DNA from 4 places in the Guyparkeria sp. TX1 genome. Region 3 is predicted to be linked to each of the others. Evidence: predicted binding sites of a transcription regulator. Region 3 holds the regulator's gene; each other region holds the start of a gene.
What was found. Region 3 encodes FliA, which starts transcription of late flagellar genes. Its sites were predicted from a motif close to GCTAAAGTTNNNNNNNNNNCNGCCGATA; they were not measured.
Positions count from the first base shown of each region.

Region 1: the regulator FliA is predicted to act here: its motif matches at 1,665-1,692, upstream of flgM (flagellar biosynthesis anti-sigma factor FlgM).
Region 2: the regulator FliA is predicted to act here: its motif matches at 1,935-1,962, upstream of VWP12_RS04185 (methyl-accepting chemotaxis protein).
Region 4: the regulator FliA is predicted to act here: its motif matches at 2,637-2,664, upstream of VWP12_RS05685 (methyl-accepting chemotaxis protein).

Region 1 covers NZ_CP144142.1:1,235,951-1,240,529, reverse strand. Annotated here, with positions in the region: gene VWP12_RS05805 (chemotaxis protein) at 1-545, opposite strand, end outside; gene flgA (flagellar basal body P-ring formation chaperone FlgA) at 845-1,609, shown strand; gene flgM (flagellar biosynthesis anti-sigma factor FlgM) at 1,793-2,110, shown strand; gene flgN (flagellar export chaperone FlgN) at 2,277-2,774, shown strand; gene rsmD (16S rRNA (guanine(966)-N(2))-methyltransferase RsmD) at 2,779-3,384, opposite strand; gene ftsY (signal recognition particle-docking protein FtsY) at 3,560-4,579, shown strand, end outside.
Region 2 covers NZ_CP144142.1:879,178-883,756, reverse strand. Annotated here, with positions in the region: gene xerD (site-specific tyrosine recombinase XerD) at 1-751, shown strand, start outside; gene VWP12_RS04190 (DsbC family protein) at 953-1,708, shown strand; gene VWP12_RS04185 (methyl-accepting chemotaxis protein) at 2,077-3,717, shown strand; gene VWP12_RS04180 (NAD-dependent epimerase/dehydratase family protein) at 3,883-4,579, shown strand, end outside.
Region 3 covers NZ_CP144142.1:1,058,464-1,063,042, reverse strand. Annotated here, with positions in the region: gene VWP12_RS04995 (chemotaxis protein CheA) at 1-1,083, opposite strand, end outside; gene VWP12_RS04990 (protein phosphatase CheZ) at 1,176-1,949, opposite strand; gene cheY (chemotaxis response regulator CheY) at 1,959-2,345, opposite strand; gene VWP12_RS04980 (RNA polymerase sigma factor FliA) at 2,460-3,182, opposite strand; gene VWP12_RS04975 (MinD/ParA family protein) at 3,179-4,072, opposite strand; gene flhF (flagellar biosynthesis protein FlhF) at 4,069-4,579, opposite strand, start outside.
Region 4 covers NZ_CP144142.1:1,213,418-1,217,996, reverse strand. Annotated here, with positions in the region: gene VWP12_RS05690 (cation diffusion facilitator family transporter) at 1-857, shown strand, start outside; gene VWP12_RS05685 (methyl-accepting chemotaxis protein) at 966-2,588, opposite strand; gene VWP12_RS05680 (YjfB family protein) at 2,823-3,038, shown strand; gene VWP12_RS05675 (sulfite exporter TauE/SafE family protein) at 3,140-3,868, shown strand; gene dusA (tRNA dihydrouridine(20/20a) synthase DusA) at 3,923-4,579, shown strand, end outside.

The DNA.
Region 1 (4,579 bases), 180 kb from region 3:
TCCGACCCCTTGGCGATCTCGCCGTACTCGCCGATCACGTCGTCGGAGACTGTATCGGCCACGCCGACGACGCGCGCGAAAATCTGCTCGACGTCGATGATCTCGACCAGCTGCTTGTCGATCCGCGCCACGGCCGTCAGGAAGTTTGAGTTGTTGGTCCCGCTCGGCGGGGTCAGCACTTCCTTCCAGGACAGGTTGACGATCCGGTCGACCGAATGCACCAGGAACCCCTGCACGGCACGGTTGTACTCGGTGATGATGACGAAGGCGTTCTGCACCTGCTCGTCGGTCATGCGCCCCTTGCCGATCGCCTCCGACAGATCGATGACGGTGATCGTGTGCCCGCGCACGTCGGCAATCCCGCGAATCGAGCTGTCCGAGTGCGGCACGTCAGTCAGCTTGGGACAACGAATCACCTCGCGGACCTTGAAGACATTGATCCCGAAACGCTGATCGGTGCCCAGACCGAACACCAGCAACTCCAGTCGGTTGCGACCGGCCAGCTGGGTACGGGAATCGACTGATGACATCACGTTGCTTTTCACGGCTAGTCCTGTCCTGGTGACGCAGAAAGTGGCGGGGAGTCTTTGTTAATCAGACGTGGTATCGGCCCGGTCGACGCAATCTTTAGCATCGCACTCAATCCCGCCCCTTCGACCGGGCTGATCTGACCGATCCGCTTCAACGATTCGGCAACGACGTCGTACCGGCATGGTAGCGCAGTCGTCCGAGGGTTGCGCCCACCCCGCCGCAGCGTCGGAGAGAAGGACGCCGGACGCAGGGAGTGGCATGGTAAGTGCTTAACAACGCGGTGCAAGCAACCCGAGGTCATGATTGCATCCCGATGAGTAATTCCCGCGTTATCGCCCGACCGAAAGGCACACCAGCCAGCAAGGCCTTGCTGTGTTCGATGCTGATGCTGGCCGGCTGGTTACTGGCACCGGTCTTGGCGCAAGCCGAGCCGGGCGACGCCCCCGAGACCGTTCAGATGCAGGTCAGCCAGGCCATGGAGGCGTTCCTCGACGCGCAGGAAAGCGGCAATGATCAGCTCACCCTGCGAGCCGGGCGACTCGATCCGCGGCTACGCCTGGGTGTGTGCGATCAGGCACTGGAGATCAACGAGGGCCGCCCGCTCAACCTCAATCGCGGCCGCCAGACGGTGAAGGTCAGTTGTCACGGCAACTCGCCCTGGCGCATCTACGTCCCGGTCGAACTCTCCCGCCGTCAGCAGGCGGTGGTTGCCGCCCGGCCACTGGCCGCCGGTGACGTGCTGAGCATCGAGGATCTGGATCTGGCCACCGTAGATGCCAACCGCGCCCGCCGTCAGTACTACACCGACCCGGCGGAACTTGTCGGCATGATGGCGACTCAACCTCTACAGTCGGGGCAATTGGTGACCGCGCACAACCTGGGCATCAACGCGGTGGTCGAGCGTGGCGACATCGTCTCCATCCAGGTCGGCCATGGCGGGTTCGTGGTCGGCTCGACCGGCGAGGTACAGGGCCGCGCCGGTGTGGGGCAGCGAGTCAAGGTGAAGAACACCGGCTCCGGCAACGTGATCGAGACCGTCGTGGTCGACAGTCGCACCGTCGAGGCGATCGGCCGCTAAACGGGTGACAGGAATCCGACGATGATCGTCAATTTTCAAAAGTATTTCAGTTGGCGCTAAAGTTTTGCGTTGACCGGCCGATGCTCAAGGGCGACGGGACATTTTGAGTTAACCTAGACGCCTGCCAGTCGGGCCCGTGCCACGGCGCGGACACGTTGTCCGAGACAGGAAGGATCAATCACCATGGCAAACGAAATCAACGGCTTCGGCCCGCGCAATCTGGGCCCGAATTCCTCGCTGGACTCGTCCCGTAATCGGGCCGAGGCCAAGGGCGAGGGCCAACAAGCAGCCGGCAGCGCGACGACGGGCATCAAGGAGGATGACGCCGTGACGCTCTCCAGCGGGGCTTCCCAGCTCCAGGAAATGGGTCAGGCGCTGGCCGAATCCGCCCCCTTCGATCAAGCCAAGGTCGATCGCATCAAGGATTTGATCAGCCAGGGCGAATACCAGATCGATTCCGGCCGGATCGCCGAGAAGCTGCGCCAGTTCGAGACGCTCTAATCGCTCTAATCCCTGGATGACCAGGGCGCCGGCCAGGCGCGGCACAAGACACCCCGGCGGGATGACCCGACCGGGGTGCTTCTATTGGGCGCGGACAATTCGTATGCTCATGCTGACTTCCCGTTATTCGTGAACATCAAGCAGGAACGCCAAGCAGGCACCCAAAATGACCCAGTTCGATACCAGCGCCCCCGCCAATAACAACCCCTCGCCCACCGGCTGGCTGGCCGACATGCTCGAGCCGGCACGGGCGCTGCTCGACGACCACCAGGCACTCGCCGCCCTGCTGCGACGCCAGGAAACCCCGTCACTCGACGAGTTCGACGAGGTCTTCCGCCAGATCCGCGAACACAATCAGGCACTGGCCGAGGCCGAACAGGCTCGGCTGGAGTGGTTGGCGGCTGTGGGCGAGACCGACACCCAAACGGCACTGGAACGCGAGAACGCATCCGCGAACGCCACCTGGGACGAACTCAAGAGCACCGCCCGCCACTTTCGTGACCTCTCGGAGACCAACCTGATGGCCCTGCGGCGCATCGATCATTTCCTCGGTGAACGGATCGATTTCCTGACCCAGCGCGACGAGCCGGCAGGCTCGCTCTACACCGCCGGCGGCACCGAGCACAACGCCGGCAACCGTGGCCGGACGCTGGGCGATGCCTGAGACATCAGGCCCGCCGTTCGAGCAATAGCGAACGGCTCTCCCCGGCTCGCGTCTCACGGCTCACGATGAAACCATCCGGAAGCCTGAGCGACTCGAGCGCCGCGCCCTCGACAAACACCCGCACATCCTCGGCCAGCCAGGGCGCCTCCGCCAGGGCGTCCAGTGCCCCCTGCAACAACTCGGGCTGACGGAACGGCGGGTCGAGAAAGACCAGGTCGATCGGCCCGTCCAGCGCCTCGGGCACCGCCGACAACCAGTGGCGGGCATTCATGGCCCACACCGAGAATCGCTCGGGTGAAGCATCCATGCGGGCCAGGTTTTCCTCCAGCGCTTTCGCCACCCGCGCCGATCGTTCGACGAATCCCACCCACGCGGCTCCGCGTGAAAGCGCCTCGATGCCCAGCACGCCGCTGCCGGCAAACAGATCGAGCACCCGCCATCCCGGCAAGCTCTGCCCCAGCCAGTTGAACAACGTCTCGCGCACGCGGTCCGGTGTCGGGCGCAGATCACGCGCCGACGGGAAGCGCAGACGCCGCGAGCGCCACTCCCCACCGATAATGCGCACCTGCTCGCCGCGTGCCGGGCCTCGCCCCTTGGGGGTGCTGGGCATGAAGACTCTCCTTGCCGATCACTGATGGATGATGGGGCGACGCCGGGTGGCTGCCGCCGGTGGCCGGTGACCGAAGCCGCCGGGCATGGCCTGCATGATAAACTCCGTCGGCGCCATGCGGGGCACCGCTGCGCCCTGCCAAACATCGGCCGCGAACCTAGGTACCATCGATTTCATGTTCGGATTTCTCAGACGCAAAAAGCGCAAGAACGAAGCCGCCAAGGTCCATGACGACATCCCTCAGGACCTCCCCGCGGTCGATTCGGCCGGGGCCGACAACACTGGCCCAGGCGAACCAGCAACCGAAAACGATCAACCAGCTCAGCCAGCACCTGAGCCGGCGCCGGAAACCGCCCGACCGACCGAGCCTGCCGTCGCCGAGGAACCGACCGCCACGCCGGTACCGGAAGAGAGCGGCGGGCGTCAGGAATCCGTCGCCGAGTCGCCATCCGCCGGCAAAGCGCCCGCCATGGCGACGCCCAAGCCGGAGCAGTCCGGCTCGCTGTTCAGTCGACTGGCCAAGACCCGGTCGGGACTGACCGAGGGGCTGGGCGACCTGTTCCTGGGCAAGAAACAGATCGACGATGAGCTGATCGAGGAACTGGAAACGCGCCTGATCATGGCCGATGTCGGTCAGGCCACGACCGCCGCCCTGATCGACGAGTTGACCGACGAGGTCAGCCGCAAGCACGTCAACGACCCCGAACACCTGTTCGAAACCCTTTACCGCCTGATGGTCGAGCGCCTCGAGGCGGTGCAGCCAGCCGAGCCGCCGGCACGCCGGCAACCGGGTCGGCCGCACGTGATGGTGGTCTGTGGCATCAACGGCGGCGGCAAGACCACCAGCATCGGCAAACTCGCGCATCGCTTCAAGGCCGAGGGCCGCGACGTGACACTGGCGGCGGCGGACACCTTCCGCGCCGCTGCCGTCGAGCAACTGATCAGCTGGGGCGAGCGCAATGACGTGCGCGTGATCGGCGAACCGGGCCGCGGCGATCCCGCCTCGGTCGCCTTCGACGCGGTCAGCTCGGCCAAGGCCCGCAACAGCGACCTGCTGATCGTCGACACCGCCGGGCGCCTGCACACGCAATCGGGCCTGATGGACGAACTTGGCAAGCTGATCCGCGTGATCTCCAAGGCCGAACCCGAGGCCCCCGACGAGGTGCTGCTGGTGATCGATGCGAGCATCGGCCAG
Region 2 (4,579 bases), 180 kb from region 3:
CGATGCCGACGGCAATGCCCTGAACCGCCTGCTCGGCGAGCGACTGGCCGAGGGAGCGGCCCCGCGCTCCGTGGGCCGCATGCGTTCCGCGCTGCGCCGGTTCTATGCCTGGGCCAATCGCGAAGGCCTGATCCAGCCCAACCCGGCCACCGACCTGCCGGCACCGCGCCGTCCGCGCGCCCTGCCGACCGATCTGAGCGAGGCCGACGTCGAGGGCCTGCTGAATGCCCCCGACACCGGCTCTCCGCTGGGCCTGCGCGACCGCGCGATGCTCGAAACGCTCTACGCCACCGGGCTGCGGGTTTCCGAATTGGTCAACCTGACCCTCAACGAGATCCACCTCGCCCACGGCCTGGCACGCATCACGGGCAAGGGGGGACGCGAACGCCTGGTGCCGATCGGCGACGAGGCGATCGACTGGCTGCGCCGCTACCTCGACGAAGGCCGCCCGGCCATGCTGGGCGAGCGACAGACCGCCGCGGTATTCGTCACCAGCCGGGCCGCTCCCCTGACCCGTCAGGCGTTCTGGTATCGGCTCAAGCATCACGCCCGCCACGCAGGGCTGGCGCGCCTACCCTCGCCCCATACCCTGCGACATGCCTTCGCCACGCACCTGCTCAACCACGGGGCGGATCTGCGCGCCCTGCAGATGCTGCTCGGTCACGCCGATCTGTCGACCACCCAGATCTACACCCACGTCGCCACCGCTCGCCTGCAGGCCCTGCACGCCGAGCACCACCCGCGCGGCTGAGGCCGCCCCGCGGGCACCCCCCCAGGCATCTCCAAGGGCAACGTTCCGTCAAATCCGCTTGTGCAGGACGCGCCAGGAAAGGTTGGAATTCGCCGGACGACCCACAGATGACACAATGGAACCCCGACGGCGCTCGGTACTCCAACCGAGCCGCCGGTCAAATATCCGGACATAGCCATACAAACCCAGGTTGACTACACGATGCGAAACACACGCTTTCCGCTTGCCTCCCGCCGCGGACTGACCGCCCTGCCGCTGGCCTTCGCCCTAGCCCTGCCGACCACCGCGGTCCTCGCGGATGACAAGGACTCGATTACCGCCAGCATTCAAGAGCACATGCCGGGCGTGCCGATCGACTCGATCGAGGAGACGCCCGCCAAGGGCATCTACGAGCTGACCTCCAACGGGCAGATCGCCTACGTCACGGCCGACGGCAAGTACCTGATCGCCGGTGACCTGATCGACGTCGAGAGCCGACAGAACCTGACCCAGGGCAAGCAGGATTCCCAGCGCCTGACGACCCTTGAGGACATCTCCGATGAGCGCAAGCTGGTCTACCCGGCCGAAGGCGAGACCAAGCACTCGATCACCATTCTGACCGACCCCACCTGCCCATTCTGCGACAAGCTCCACAAGGAACTGCCGAAACTGCGTGAGGCCGGTGTCGAGGTGACCTACATCCTCACGCCGCGGCAAGGGCCGGGCTCGAAAGGCTTCGAGCTCTCCTCGAAGGTAGCGTGTGCGGATGACCCGAAAGAGGCGCTCGATCGCGCCATGAAGGGCGACTCGGTTGATGCCGAGGCATGCCACAACGACATGATCAAAGAGAACATGGCCCTCTCCAACCGTCTCGGCATGAGCGGCACCCCGTACACCATCCTGCCCAACGGCGCGGCCATGCCTGGCTATCGTCCGGCAAACGTCATGCTGCAGGCAATCGAGCAAAGCGGCGGCTAATCAATCGCCCCGTTCGACGACGGCAAGCCCCGCGCCACTCGGCGTGGGGCTTTTTGTTTCGGACGTCAACGAATCCGCGAGCGTACGTCAAACCATTGACCCTCAGCCTGCGCTGGCGACGTCGCTTTCGAAAGAAACCGCATCAGATCAGCGCTTCCCCCTTCGGCACGATTCTGGCTAGCACTGCAGCCACTCACCGCGACGCGGACGAAAAGTCACGCGCGTCGCTAAAGTCGGGCGCCGGTCGACCGATAGAACCAATAAGACGAGCGAGAGCCCCCTCACCGACGCGCCACTCATAGAACGGCGCGCTGTTGCCAGAGTGACCACAGGGCGACTCGAGCCACTACAGGAGCATTGCCACCACCATGACGATCAAGGCCAAACTCATCCTCCTCGTGGTCCTTGCCGGCGCGGCCACCGTCGGCACCAGCCTTTTCGGCATTTATGCCGAGCTCAAGGGCCATGAACTCGCCGAGAAGAACCACGAGTTGCGCATCATGCCGATCGACCATGTCGGCACGTCAGTGCAATTGCTCAACCAGATGACCACCCAGTCGCTGCTGGCGCTGCAACACGACCCGCAGGGGCGCACTGCCGCCATGCACGCCCACGGCATCGACCAGCACATGGATATCATCCGCGACAACCTCGCCGCGCTGGAAGACGTCAACGCCAAGATCGCCGCCATCAAGCATCGCCAGACCGAATCCAACGAGGCTCAGCAGGCACTGTTCGCCACGCAGGAAGAACTGGTCAACGTCGCCTTCGTGCCGTTGATCGAAAAGCTCGAGGAAGGCAACTTCGTCGGCGCCCAGGCCCTGCTCATCCTCACGCTCACCGAGGTGCTGCCGAGTTTCGAGCAGGCAGCGAGCCATTACGAGGGCATCCTGCGCGGCAACATGGAGGAAGAGCTTGAGCGCACCAGCGAGCGGGTCGAGCAGGACGTGTTGATCTCGATCGGCATCACGCTGCTCAACGTGCTGATCATCATCGCCATCGCCGCCTGGATCATCCATGGGGTGACCCGTGGCCTGAAGGCGGCCGATCGCTTTGCCACCAACTTCGCCGAGGGCAACCTCAACGAGCCGGTGACGCTTGACAGCCGTGACGAGATTGCCGAGATCATCACGCACATGAACACCGCGCGCGAATCCCTGCGCGACACCCTCAAGCGCATCGGCGAAGCCTCCGAGCAACTCGCGTCGGCCGCCGAAGAGACCTCGGCGGTCTCCGAGCAGACCGATCGCGGCGTGGCCCGCCAGATGCAGGAGATCGAGCAGGTTGCCGCGGCCATGAACGAGATGACCGCCACCGTTGAGGACGTCGCCCGCAATGCATCGGACGCCTCCAGCAGCGCCCAGGCGGCCAACGACTCGGCCAAGCACGGCCAGACCATCCTCGGCAATGCCGTGAACGCGGTCGGCATCCTCTCCGACGAGATCCGCCAGTCCTCGGACACCATCGATTCGCTCAAGGCGGAATCCGAGGAGATCGGCAAGGTGCTCGACGTGATCGGCGCGATCGCCGACCAGACCAACCTGCTGGCCCTGAATGCTGCGATCGAGGCGGCCCGCGCCGGCGAGCATGGCCGAGGCTTCGCGGTGGTCGCCGAGGAAGTCCGCGCGCTGGCCTCACGCACCCAGGGCTCCACCGAGGAAATCCACGGCATGATCGACCGGCTGCAATCACGCTCGAATGCCGCCGTGGCCGCAATGCAGCGCGCCCACAACCAGGTCGATCACAGCACCCAGGCCATGTCGGAAACCGAGGCGGCCCTGGGCGAAATCGCCAACGGTGTAAACGGCATCAACGACCTGAACTTCCAGATCGCCAGTGCCGCCGAACAGCAGAGCGCCGTGGCCGAAGAGGTCAACCGCAACGTACAGACCATTGCGCAGATCAGCGAGGAATCGGCACAGGGAGCCACCCAGACCAAGACGGCCTCGGCCGAACTCGCCCGCCTCGCCGAAGAACTGCAGGCGCGGCTGGCCGGCTTCAAGCTGTAAGCACCGCCAACGCTAGACCCGAAACGCAGAGACCCGCCTCATGGCGGGTCTTTTCATGACGGTCTCGATTCACTGGCGTGCCACTCAATCCGTGAAGCGCGCGTGCAGGCGCGTGGAGCAACGGCTAGGCTTAACGCCCTCGCCACAACCTCGACGACCCACCGCATGCAATCCGACCCTCAACCCAATCGCCACCCCATTGTCCTGATCGGCTACGGCGATATCGCCCAACGGCTCGCCAACCGACTGACGGATCACGATCTCGTCGCCATTGCGCGGCACCAGATCGAGCCACCCGAACGACCCCGGGGGCACCGCGGCCATTGGCGCGCCTTTCCGATCGACCTGGACGACGTGACCGTCATCCCGCCCGAGGCCGCGCCTAAAAACGCGATATGGGTCTACCTCGCCCCGCCACCCCGCGAGGGACAGAGCGACCCGCGCCTCGCGCGCTGGCTGACCGGGGCCACGCATCCGCCCGCGGGCCTTGTGTATATCAGCACCACCGGCGTCTACGGCGACCATGGCGGAAATTGGGTGAACGAGGCGACATCCCCCGCACCGGCCCATGACCGGGGTCGGCGGCGGCTGGATGCCGAGGCCCAGTGCCAGCGGTACGCGCAGGCTCACCAGATCCCCGCCTGCACGCTGCGCGTGACCGGCATCTACGCCTGCGATCGCCTGCCCGTGGAGAAGGTGCGCCGGGGCACACCCGTGCCCGCCGGCACTGAGGCGCCCTGGTCCAACCGCATCCACGCCGATGACCTGTCCGATATCCTGCGGCTCCTGATCGACCGCAGCGAGAGGGGTCACCCCGTCGCCGGCACCTTCAATATCTCCGACAACCACCCCACCCCGGTCA
Region 3 (4,579 bases):
CGTGGCAATCACCGAGGAGATTTCCTCGTTCTCGAAGGTCGTCTTGAGGGTGTTCATGCGGTTGCGCACCAGCACGAGCTCACCCACCAGATTCATGATGCTGTCGAGTCGCTCGGTGTCCACGCGCACGGTGGTTTCCACCGGTGCCTTGTGCGCCTCGGCTGCCTTGGGGTTCCCCTGGGAATTTCCCTGGGAGTTTCCAGGGGGCGTGGCATCAGGCTTGGCCGGGGCCGCGGGCTTGGCAGCCGACTGGGATGGCTGTTCGGGCTTGGGCTTCGATTCGGGAGCGGCGGCCTCGGCTGGCTTTTCGTCGGCCTGAGTTGCGGCCACCGTCGGCCCCTTGCCCTTGCCGTAGAGCTCGTCGAGCACCGCCTCGAACTCCTCGTCGGTGATCTCGTCGGAATCCGCGGCACCTGCCGCCTTCTCGGCAGCGGCCGGGTTCGCTTCGGGCGCCGGGGCCTGGAACTTGCCCTTGCCGTGCAACTCGTCGAGCAGGCTCTCGAACTCGTCGTCACTGATCAGGTCATCGCCCGAGCCACTGCTGGCCACCGGCGCTTCGGACTCGGCCGCATCCAAGTCGGCCAGCATGCGGTCGAAGGCATCGTCCTCGTCGGCCACGGCCGTCGGCTCGTCGGCCGGGATATCGTCGCTGGTGAGGTCACTCGGGGCTGGAGCGACGGCCGGCGCAGTCGCATCCTGATGCGCCAGTGCCTCGATCTCTTTGAGGAAGGTCTTGGAGACGTCCTCCGGATACTGGCCGCCGCGCAGGGAATCGAACATGTTGTTGAGCACGTCGATTACCTGCAGCATCACGTCCATGATCCGGCTGTTCATGGTGATTTCGTGGTTGCGCAGCAGGTTGAAGATGTCCTCGGCGCGGTGACAGACCTCCACCAGCGGATGCACCTCGAGGAAGCCGGCCCCACCCTTGATGGTGTGGAAGGCGCGGAACACCGAATTGAGCCGGTCCGCGTCATCGGGCGACTGCTCCAGCTCGATCAGCTGCTGATCCAGCCCGTTGAGCAGCTCACCGGCCTCAATCAGGAAGTCCTGCAACAGCTCGTTGTCGGGTTCGAATGCCATGCTTGCCTCTCACTGCGCTCTGTGACCCCCGGCGGGGTGTGCCACGTTCCCGCCCGGCCACGTGGGCCCGGCATTTCCCTCGATCGACCGGGTCAGAAACCCAGGCTGGCGAGTAGATCGTCGACGTCGTCCTGATTCTTGACCACGTTATCGCCGGCGCTGGGCAACTGCGGCCCGACGCCATCCTCGGCACGCTCGGCCGGGGCGACGGACTTGCTGTCCTCTCCCTTGGCATTGCGGACCGGGGCGGTAATCTGCAACAGCCCGACGAGCTTTTCCTCGAGCTGCTCGAGCAGATCGATCACCCGCATCAGGAGCTGACCGGACAGATCCTGGAATTCCTGGGCCATCATGATCTCGGTGAACTGCCCCTTGAGTCGCTCGCCACAGCGGGTGGTCGAGTCCAGGTAGCGGGTCATCGACTCGACCACGCCCCCCAGACGAGCGTTATCGGCTTCGCTGGCGGCGACTTTAGCCAGCTCGTCCTTGAGCCGTTGCGAGCGCTCGACGATCTGCTCCGCCGTGGGGGTGGCCTCTTCGGTGACCGTCAAGGTGCGGGTCGCAGCCTGCTCGGTCAGGGTGATCACGTAGCGCAGGCGATCACGCGCGTCCGGCATCTCGTCCTCGGCCAGCGCCCCGAGTCGCTCGTCCTCGGCAAAGCTCCTGAGGGTGTCATGTACCTCACGGGTCATCCGACCGACCTCGTCGAAGATATTGCCCGAATAGGCCGCCGTGAGTTCACCGATCAGCTGCGCTTCGCTCGACGAATCTTCGTTCTCGATCGCCTCGACCAATGCGCGGGCGTCGGCCAATCGCTTTTCGCGACCGACCACCGGCTGGAAGTCCTGCTCCTGTACTTGAGTCATCCCGGGGCCCTACGATTCGACGCGTTCGAAGATCTTGTCGATCTTCTCCTTGAGGGTGGCGCCGTTGAACGGCTTGACGATGTAGCCGTTCACGCCCTCCTGGGCGGCGAGCACGATCTGTTCCCGCTTGGCCTCGGCGGTCACCATGAGCACCGGCAGGCTGGCGAGGTTCGGGTCGGCACGAACCGCTCGCAGCAGGTCGATGCCGGTCATGCCCGGCATGTTCCAGTCGGTCACGAGGAAATCGAAATTGCCCTGCCGGAGCAGTGGCAGTGCCGTCTGGCCATCATCGGCCTCCTCGAGGTTGGTGAAGCCAAGCTCCTTGAGGAGGTTCTTGATGATCCGGCGCATCGTGGAGAAATCGTCCACCACGAGGATCTTCATGTTTCGGTCCATTTTCGCCCCTGGGATCGTTTGTCAGTACCAGGCAGGTTGCCTTGTTCGAACGTGGGTAGGAGGGTCTATCGGCGCCGAGCGGAAAAGATTGAGCCCTTTTCTGCACCCGGCGCCCTATTTCCAGGCGTTCATCGCGGTCTTGAGCCGCATGATCGCCTTGTTGTGAATCTGACAGACGCGCGACTCGCTGACGCCGAGCACCGCGCCGATCTCTTTTTGGTTGAGTTCCTCGACATAGTACAGGGACATCACCAGCCTTTCCCGTTCCGGCAGCTCGTCGATGCAGTCGGCAAGATCGCGCTGGAAGTGGTTCTCGGCCAGCGCCTCGTCGGGTTGCTGGCTATTCGGGTCGGCAATGTCGAAGGTCTCGTTTTCCGCCTCGCCGCCGTGATCCAGCGAACCGACGTGTACCGAGGAGGAATCACTGATGGCGGCGTGGTACTCGTTGAGGGTGATGCCCATGCGCTCGCAGACCTCGGCATCTCGCGCCTCGCGACCGGTGTCGGCCTCGATGGCGGCCACCGTCTGCGCGATTTCCCGCTGGCGACGATAGACCGAGCGCGGCGCCCAGTCGTTGCGGCGCACCTCGTCGAGCATTGCGCCGCGAATGCGCAAGCCGGCGTAGGTCTCGAACGAGGCCCCCTTGTCGCCATCGAACAGGCGGGCAGCGTCGAGCAGCCCGACCATGCCCGCCTGTATCAGATCCTCGGCCTGCACATGGGAGGGCAGACGCCCGAGCAGGTGAAAAGCCACTCGCTTGACCAGGTCAGCGTGCTTGGCCACCAGGGCTTCGGTCGATCCGGCCTGAACGTTCTGATACATGGCGCGTGCATTCATAACAGGTTCTCGGGGTCCAGCTCGGCGTTGTTCACCAGTCGCTCGACGAAAAACTGCAACTGCCCCTGCGGCCCGCGCGGCACCGGCCACTGATTGACCTTGTCGGCCATCGCCGTGAACGCCCGCGTCGACTTCGCCCCGCCGTAGAGCTGCACGACGGTCTTCTGACGCTGCACGGCCCGACGCAGGTAATCGTCGAACGGCACCGACCCCATGTGGGTGAGCGTCACGTCGAGAAAGCGCTTGGCAGCCACCGAGAGTTTCTCGAACAGGCGCCGGCCCTCGGCAGCATCGCGCACCATGTTTGCGACCACGTGGAAACGGGTGACGTCGTGTTCACGCGATAGCACCTTGATGACGGCGTAGGCATCGGTGATTGAGGCCGGCTCGTCGCAGACCACCACCACGACCTCGCTGGCAGCCTCGGCGAAGCGCACCACCGAGTCGGCGATGCCCGCGGCCGAATCGACGACCAGGGTGTCGACCGGCCAGCGCATGCCGGAGAAGGCCGAGATCAGTCCGGCATTCTCGGCGGCCGTCAGACCGGCCATGCTGGCCACCCCGCTAGCGGCCGGCAGGATGCCGATACCCTCGGGGCCTTCGAGCATGATCTCGTCGAGAGTCGCCTCGCCGGAAAGCACGTGGGACAGATTGCCCCGGGACTGTAGACCAAGCAGGACATCGACGTTGCCGAGCCCCAGGTCGGCATCCATCAACACCACCCGCTCGCCGCTGCGGGCGAGTGCCACGGAAAGGTTGACCGAGACGTTGGTCTTGCCCACGCCGCCCTTGCCGCTGGTCACGGCGATCACCCGCACCGGGCGATTGGCATTGGCGTAGCGCGCCCCGTCGGCCTGGTCGTGGCCGCTAATGGTGGGCTGGAGTGTCATCCGGCTTGATTGAGCATCCACAGCGGATCATCCCGGTCGGTGTGTTCGAGTTGTGACTGCCCCATTTCCAGGGCCTGCTTGATCAGGTCGGCCGCCTTCGGGAACCAGAGATCCTCCGGGACGCGCTGGCCGACCCCCGCGCAAACCAGCGGCAGGCGACGCGGCTCACCGTCGACACCGGCCAGCGGGCGAACCAGGGCGGCCAGGCCGCCGCCGAGCAGGACGGTCTCGTCGAGCTTGGTCAGCACGGTGCCGTGCAACGGCAGGCCGGCAAAGCGTTTCTTGACGTCCTCGAGGGCCGGGTACTGGGCATTGGCCGACAGCACCAGCAGCAGCTTGACCGCCTCGCCCGCCCCCATCAGGGCCTCGAGTTTCTGCATCATGCGGAAATCGCGCTGCGACATCCCGGAGGTGTCGATCAGCACCAGGTGCCGGTCGGACACGGCCTCGAGCAACTGCGCCAGATGCGTCTCGTCACGGGCAATATGCAATGGCACGTTAAGGATA
Region 4 (4,579 bases), 150 kb from region 3:
TAGCGGTGCGCATCGCGCTGCAGCCGCCCGACGAGGACCATCGCTACGGGCACGGCAAGGCCGAGCCACTGGCCGCCCTGGCCCAGGCAACCTTCATCGCCGGCTCCGGCGTGTTTCTGCTGATCGAGGCCCTGCAGCGCCTGATTCGTCCTCAAGAGATCGACGCGGTCGAGTGGGGCGTGGCGGTGATGATCTTCTCGATGGTGGCAACGCTCGCCCTGATCACCTTCCAACGCTACGTGATCGTCAAAACGCGCTCGCCGGCGATCAAGGCCGACGCCTCGCACTACAGCATGGACTTTCTGGTCAATGCCTCGACCATCGCCGTGCTGATCCTCGCCGGCTATGGCCTGAACTGGATCGATCCGATCTTCGGTGCCCTGGTGGGCATCTTCGTGCTCTACAGCGCGTGGAAGGTCGGCCGGGAGGCACTCGATCACCTGATGGACCGGGAGGTGCTCGACGGCACCGAGATGCGCATCGCGCAGATCGCCACGGCTCACCCGTCGGTGCATGCCGTCAACCAGATCCGCACCCGCCTGGCCGGGCAGACGATGATCATCCAGCTGTACCTGTATCTCGACAATCACATCGATCTCAACCGCGCGCACCAGATCGGTGACGAGATCGAGGCCAAGCTGCTACGCACCTTCCCCGGTGCCGACGTGATGATCCACGAGGAACCGCTCTCGGCCTGGGAGCCGGGTTGCGGACCATCACCAATGCGGGTCGAACCGCTCACCGCTCGGCGCCCGCGCGCCGGCCAGTGCGAGACCTGTCGGGATCTGACCGATACCCGCCCCAGCCTCTGGCGACGCCTGCCATTCGTGCGACGTCTGGGCCGCAGCCCCCTCTGACGGGAAGACCCCGCACCGCGGTAACCAGCGCCCTCATCACAACAGCAACGAAAAAGGCCGGCATATTTGAATTGCCGGCCTTCGTACGTTCATGACGTCGATATCGCCTCAGGTCTTGAAGCGATTGACCAGCCCGTCGAGGTTGGCCGACAACCGCGTGAGGTCACCACCCGCGGTGGATACCTGCTGCGAGGCATCGTCGAGCTCCTCGCTCTTGGCGCGGATGCGCTCGAGGTTGCGATTGACCTCTTCGACCGTGGCCGACTGCTCCTCGGCGGCGGTGGCAATCTGCATGGTCATCTCGTTGATGTGATTGACGTGGCGCACCACCGCATCCAGCGACTCGTCGGTCTCGTTGACCGCCTCCAGCGTCGCCTCGCCCTGTGACTGGCTGACTTCCATTGCCTCGACCGTCCGATGCGCCCGCTCGCGCAGGCCGTCGATGATGCCCTTGATCTCCTCGGTGGACTGTTGCGTGCGGCTGGCGAGGTTGCGCACCTCTTCGGCCACCACCGCAAAGCCCCGGCCCTGTTCGCCGGCTCGGGCCGCCTCGATAGCCGCGTTCAGGGCCAGCAGGTTGGTCTGCTCGGCCACGCCCTGGATCACGTCGAGCACCTTGCCGATGTCCTTGGTCTGCGACTCGAGCTCGCCGATCGACTCGGCGGTGTTGCGCATCGAGCCCATCAGCTCATGCACGGTATCCATCGAGCGCTTGAGGGCCTGCTGACCGTTGTGCGTGACCTCCTCGGTCTCGTTGGAGGCACTCGCGGTCTGGTTGGTGTTCTCGGCGATCTCGCGGGTGGTAGCGGTCAGCTCCTCGATCGCCGAGGCCACCATCTGAGTCTGCTCGTTCTGCTCGTGGGTGCTCTCGCGCGACTGGCGCGTGATCATCGACATTTCCTCGGCCGAGGCGGCGAGCTGGCCAGTCGAATCGGTAATCTCGTGGACGAGGTTGTGGATGCGCTCGACGAAGCGGTTGAAGGCGCGGGAGAGCTTGGCGAACTCGTCGTTGCCGGTCACCGGCAGTCGGCGGGTCAGGTCACCCTCGCCTTCGGCAATGTCCTCCATGGCGCGAATCACGCGATGGATGCGGCGGGTAAAGGTCGCCATTACCAGCACCAGCAGGAAGATACCCACGCCCAGTGCCACGGCACCGATGAACAAGGTGGCCGCGCGCGCCTCGAGCATGTGGTCCTCGGCCGCCTCTGTACGTGCATCCTCGCGCTCCTTGGCCGTGGCGATCAGCGACTGGATGTTCTTGCGGATCTGCTGCCAGTCCGGATGCTCGTCCTGCACCAGGATCTGCTGGGCGCGCTCGATATTGCCGGCATCGACCTGGTCGAAGACCGCCAAGCGGGCCGCCATGACGCGTTCCCAGCGGGTCTCGATGTCATCGAGCAGGCCCTGGGCCTCGGCGTTGTCCGCCGAGGTGAGCGAACGGGCCTCGACCAAGGCGGCACGCACCACTTCGTCGGTCTTGCCGGCGACCTTGATCGCCGCCTCGAGATTGGGACGGAAGACCTTGTTTCGGGTCGCCACACCACCCAGCAGGCCGTTGCTCATGATGTCCTGCAACGCCTCGACACGGGCGTTGTCCTCCAGTTGTACGCGCTTGTATTCCGCCGAGACGGAGTCCATCTGGATCAGCGCGTAGCCGAGTGCGCCGATAAACAGCACGGCGGACACGGCAAACGCCAGAAGGATCTTGGTGGTGTTGTTCAGCCGGTTCATTACGACTCCTTGAGACCGATGACTTGCGATAATTTCTTTCGATCGATTTTTCGGCCGAAGCAGGCAAACCTTTAGCCTGCCCACGCAAATTAGCGAACCCTTATGCAAAGGGCGCCAGAAAGCCGTTTTGGCGAAGGTGAATTCAAAGGCGGAGCAGCGTACACTGATCGTGCGTCGAGCATATTCACGGCTAGTGATATGCCCATAAACTCACGTTTCGACGGAGGAGGCATCATGGCCGACTCGGTATCCGCCGCCGGCAGCATGCAAACTGCCATGGCGAACGCACAACTGGCACAGGAAGTGGGTGTGCGCGTACAGAAACAGGCGATGGACACGCAGGAGCAGGCAATGGCGCCGCTGATCGAGTCGATCGGCCAGAGTGGTGGCCAGACCAGCACCGCGGCCAGCGATGGTCCGGTCGGCGGTCAAATCAACACCTACGCCTGATCCAATCGGCCATTGGCCCCATCGCGTGAGCGATGGCCCAACGGTTCCGTCATCCCCGGCCCCGCCGGGGATTTTTCGTTGCCAGCCCCTCGCGAGGCCCCGTGGACGACATCACCCTTCTTCAATTGCTGCTGGCCAACCTCGCCATCTTCGCCGGCGCCTTTCTGCAGGGGCTGGCCGGCTACGGCATCGGCACCCTATCGGCGCCGTTGCTGTTTCTGATCAGCCCGCTGTTCCTGCCCGGCCCGTTGATCCTCAACGCCGTGCTGCTGACCGTCCTGATCCTGTGGCGCAGCCGCTCGAGTCTGAGTTTCCGCCCGGTGCGATTCGCCATTGGTGGCGACATCGTCGGCACACTGCTCGCCGTCGTGACCCTGGCGCTGCTCACCGCGCGGGGCTTCGAACTCGCCTTCGGCATCCTCATCCTGCTCGCCGTTGTCTTGAGCGTGGTCGGCATCCATCCGGCCCTCAATCCGCGCAACAGCGTGATCGCCGGGGCCGCCTCGGGCTACATGGGCACCATCACCGCCGTGGGTGGGCCGCCAATCGCCCTGATCTACCAGAACGAGCAGGGGCCGTTGGTGCGGGCCAATCTCTCCGCCTTCTTCCTGTTCGCGAGCCTGGCGAGTGCCGTGGCCCTGTTCTTCAGTGGTTTCATCGGTACCCGAGAGTGGTGGCTGTTCGCCACCCTCCTGCCCGGCACACTGGCCGGCTTCCTGGCCTCGGGGCACCTGGTCAACCGCATCCCGTTCGGTGCGCTGCGTCCGATCATTCTCGGCATCGCGGCGATCGCCGGGTTGAGCGCCATCATCAAGGCCTTACTGCCCTGACGTTCGGCATTACCCCCGCTACAATGCCGCTCCCTGAGAGAGCGAACCGCCGTCATGACCGATCCGAGCCCATCAACCGCCCCTGCCCCGACGCCGTCGCCCAGCCCCTGGCGCTTCTGCATTGCCCCGATGCTGGACTGGACGGATCGGCATTACCGGCTTCTCGCCCGCCAGCTGAGCCGGCACGCACGGCTGTACACGGAGATGGTGACCACCGGCGCGCTGCTGCACGGGGATGTCGAACGGCACCTGCGTTTCGATGAAAGCGAGCACCCGGTCGCCCTGCAACTGGGTGGTTCCGATCCCCAGGCCCTGGCCGAGGCGGCGCGGATCGGTGCCGACTGGGGCTATGACGAGATCAATCTCAACGTGGGTTGCCCCAGCGACCGGGTACAGAACGGGGCGTTCGGTGCCTGCCTGATGGCGCAGCCGGCACTGGTAGCCGAGTGCGTTACCGCCATGCGCGAGGCGGTCGACGTGCCGGTGACGGTCAAGAGCCGCATCGGCATCGATCACCAGGAAACCTATGATGAATTCCGTGAATTCGTCGACATCGTCGCCGACCAGGGTGGTGCCGAGGTATTCATCGTCCACAGCCGCAAGGCCTGGCTGAAGGGGCTTTCACCCAAGCAGAATCGCGACGTGCCACCCCTTCGACCGGAGTTCGCCACGCGATTAAAGCGGGAACGTCCGGACCTGACCGTGGTGCTC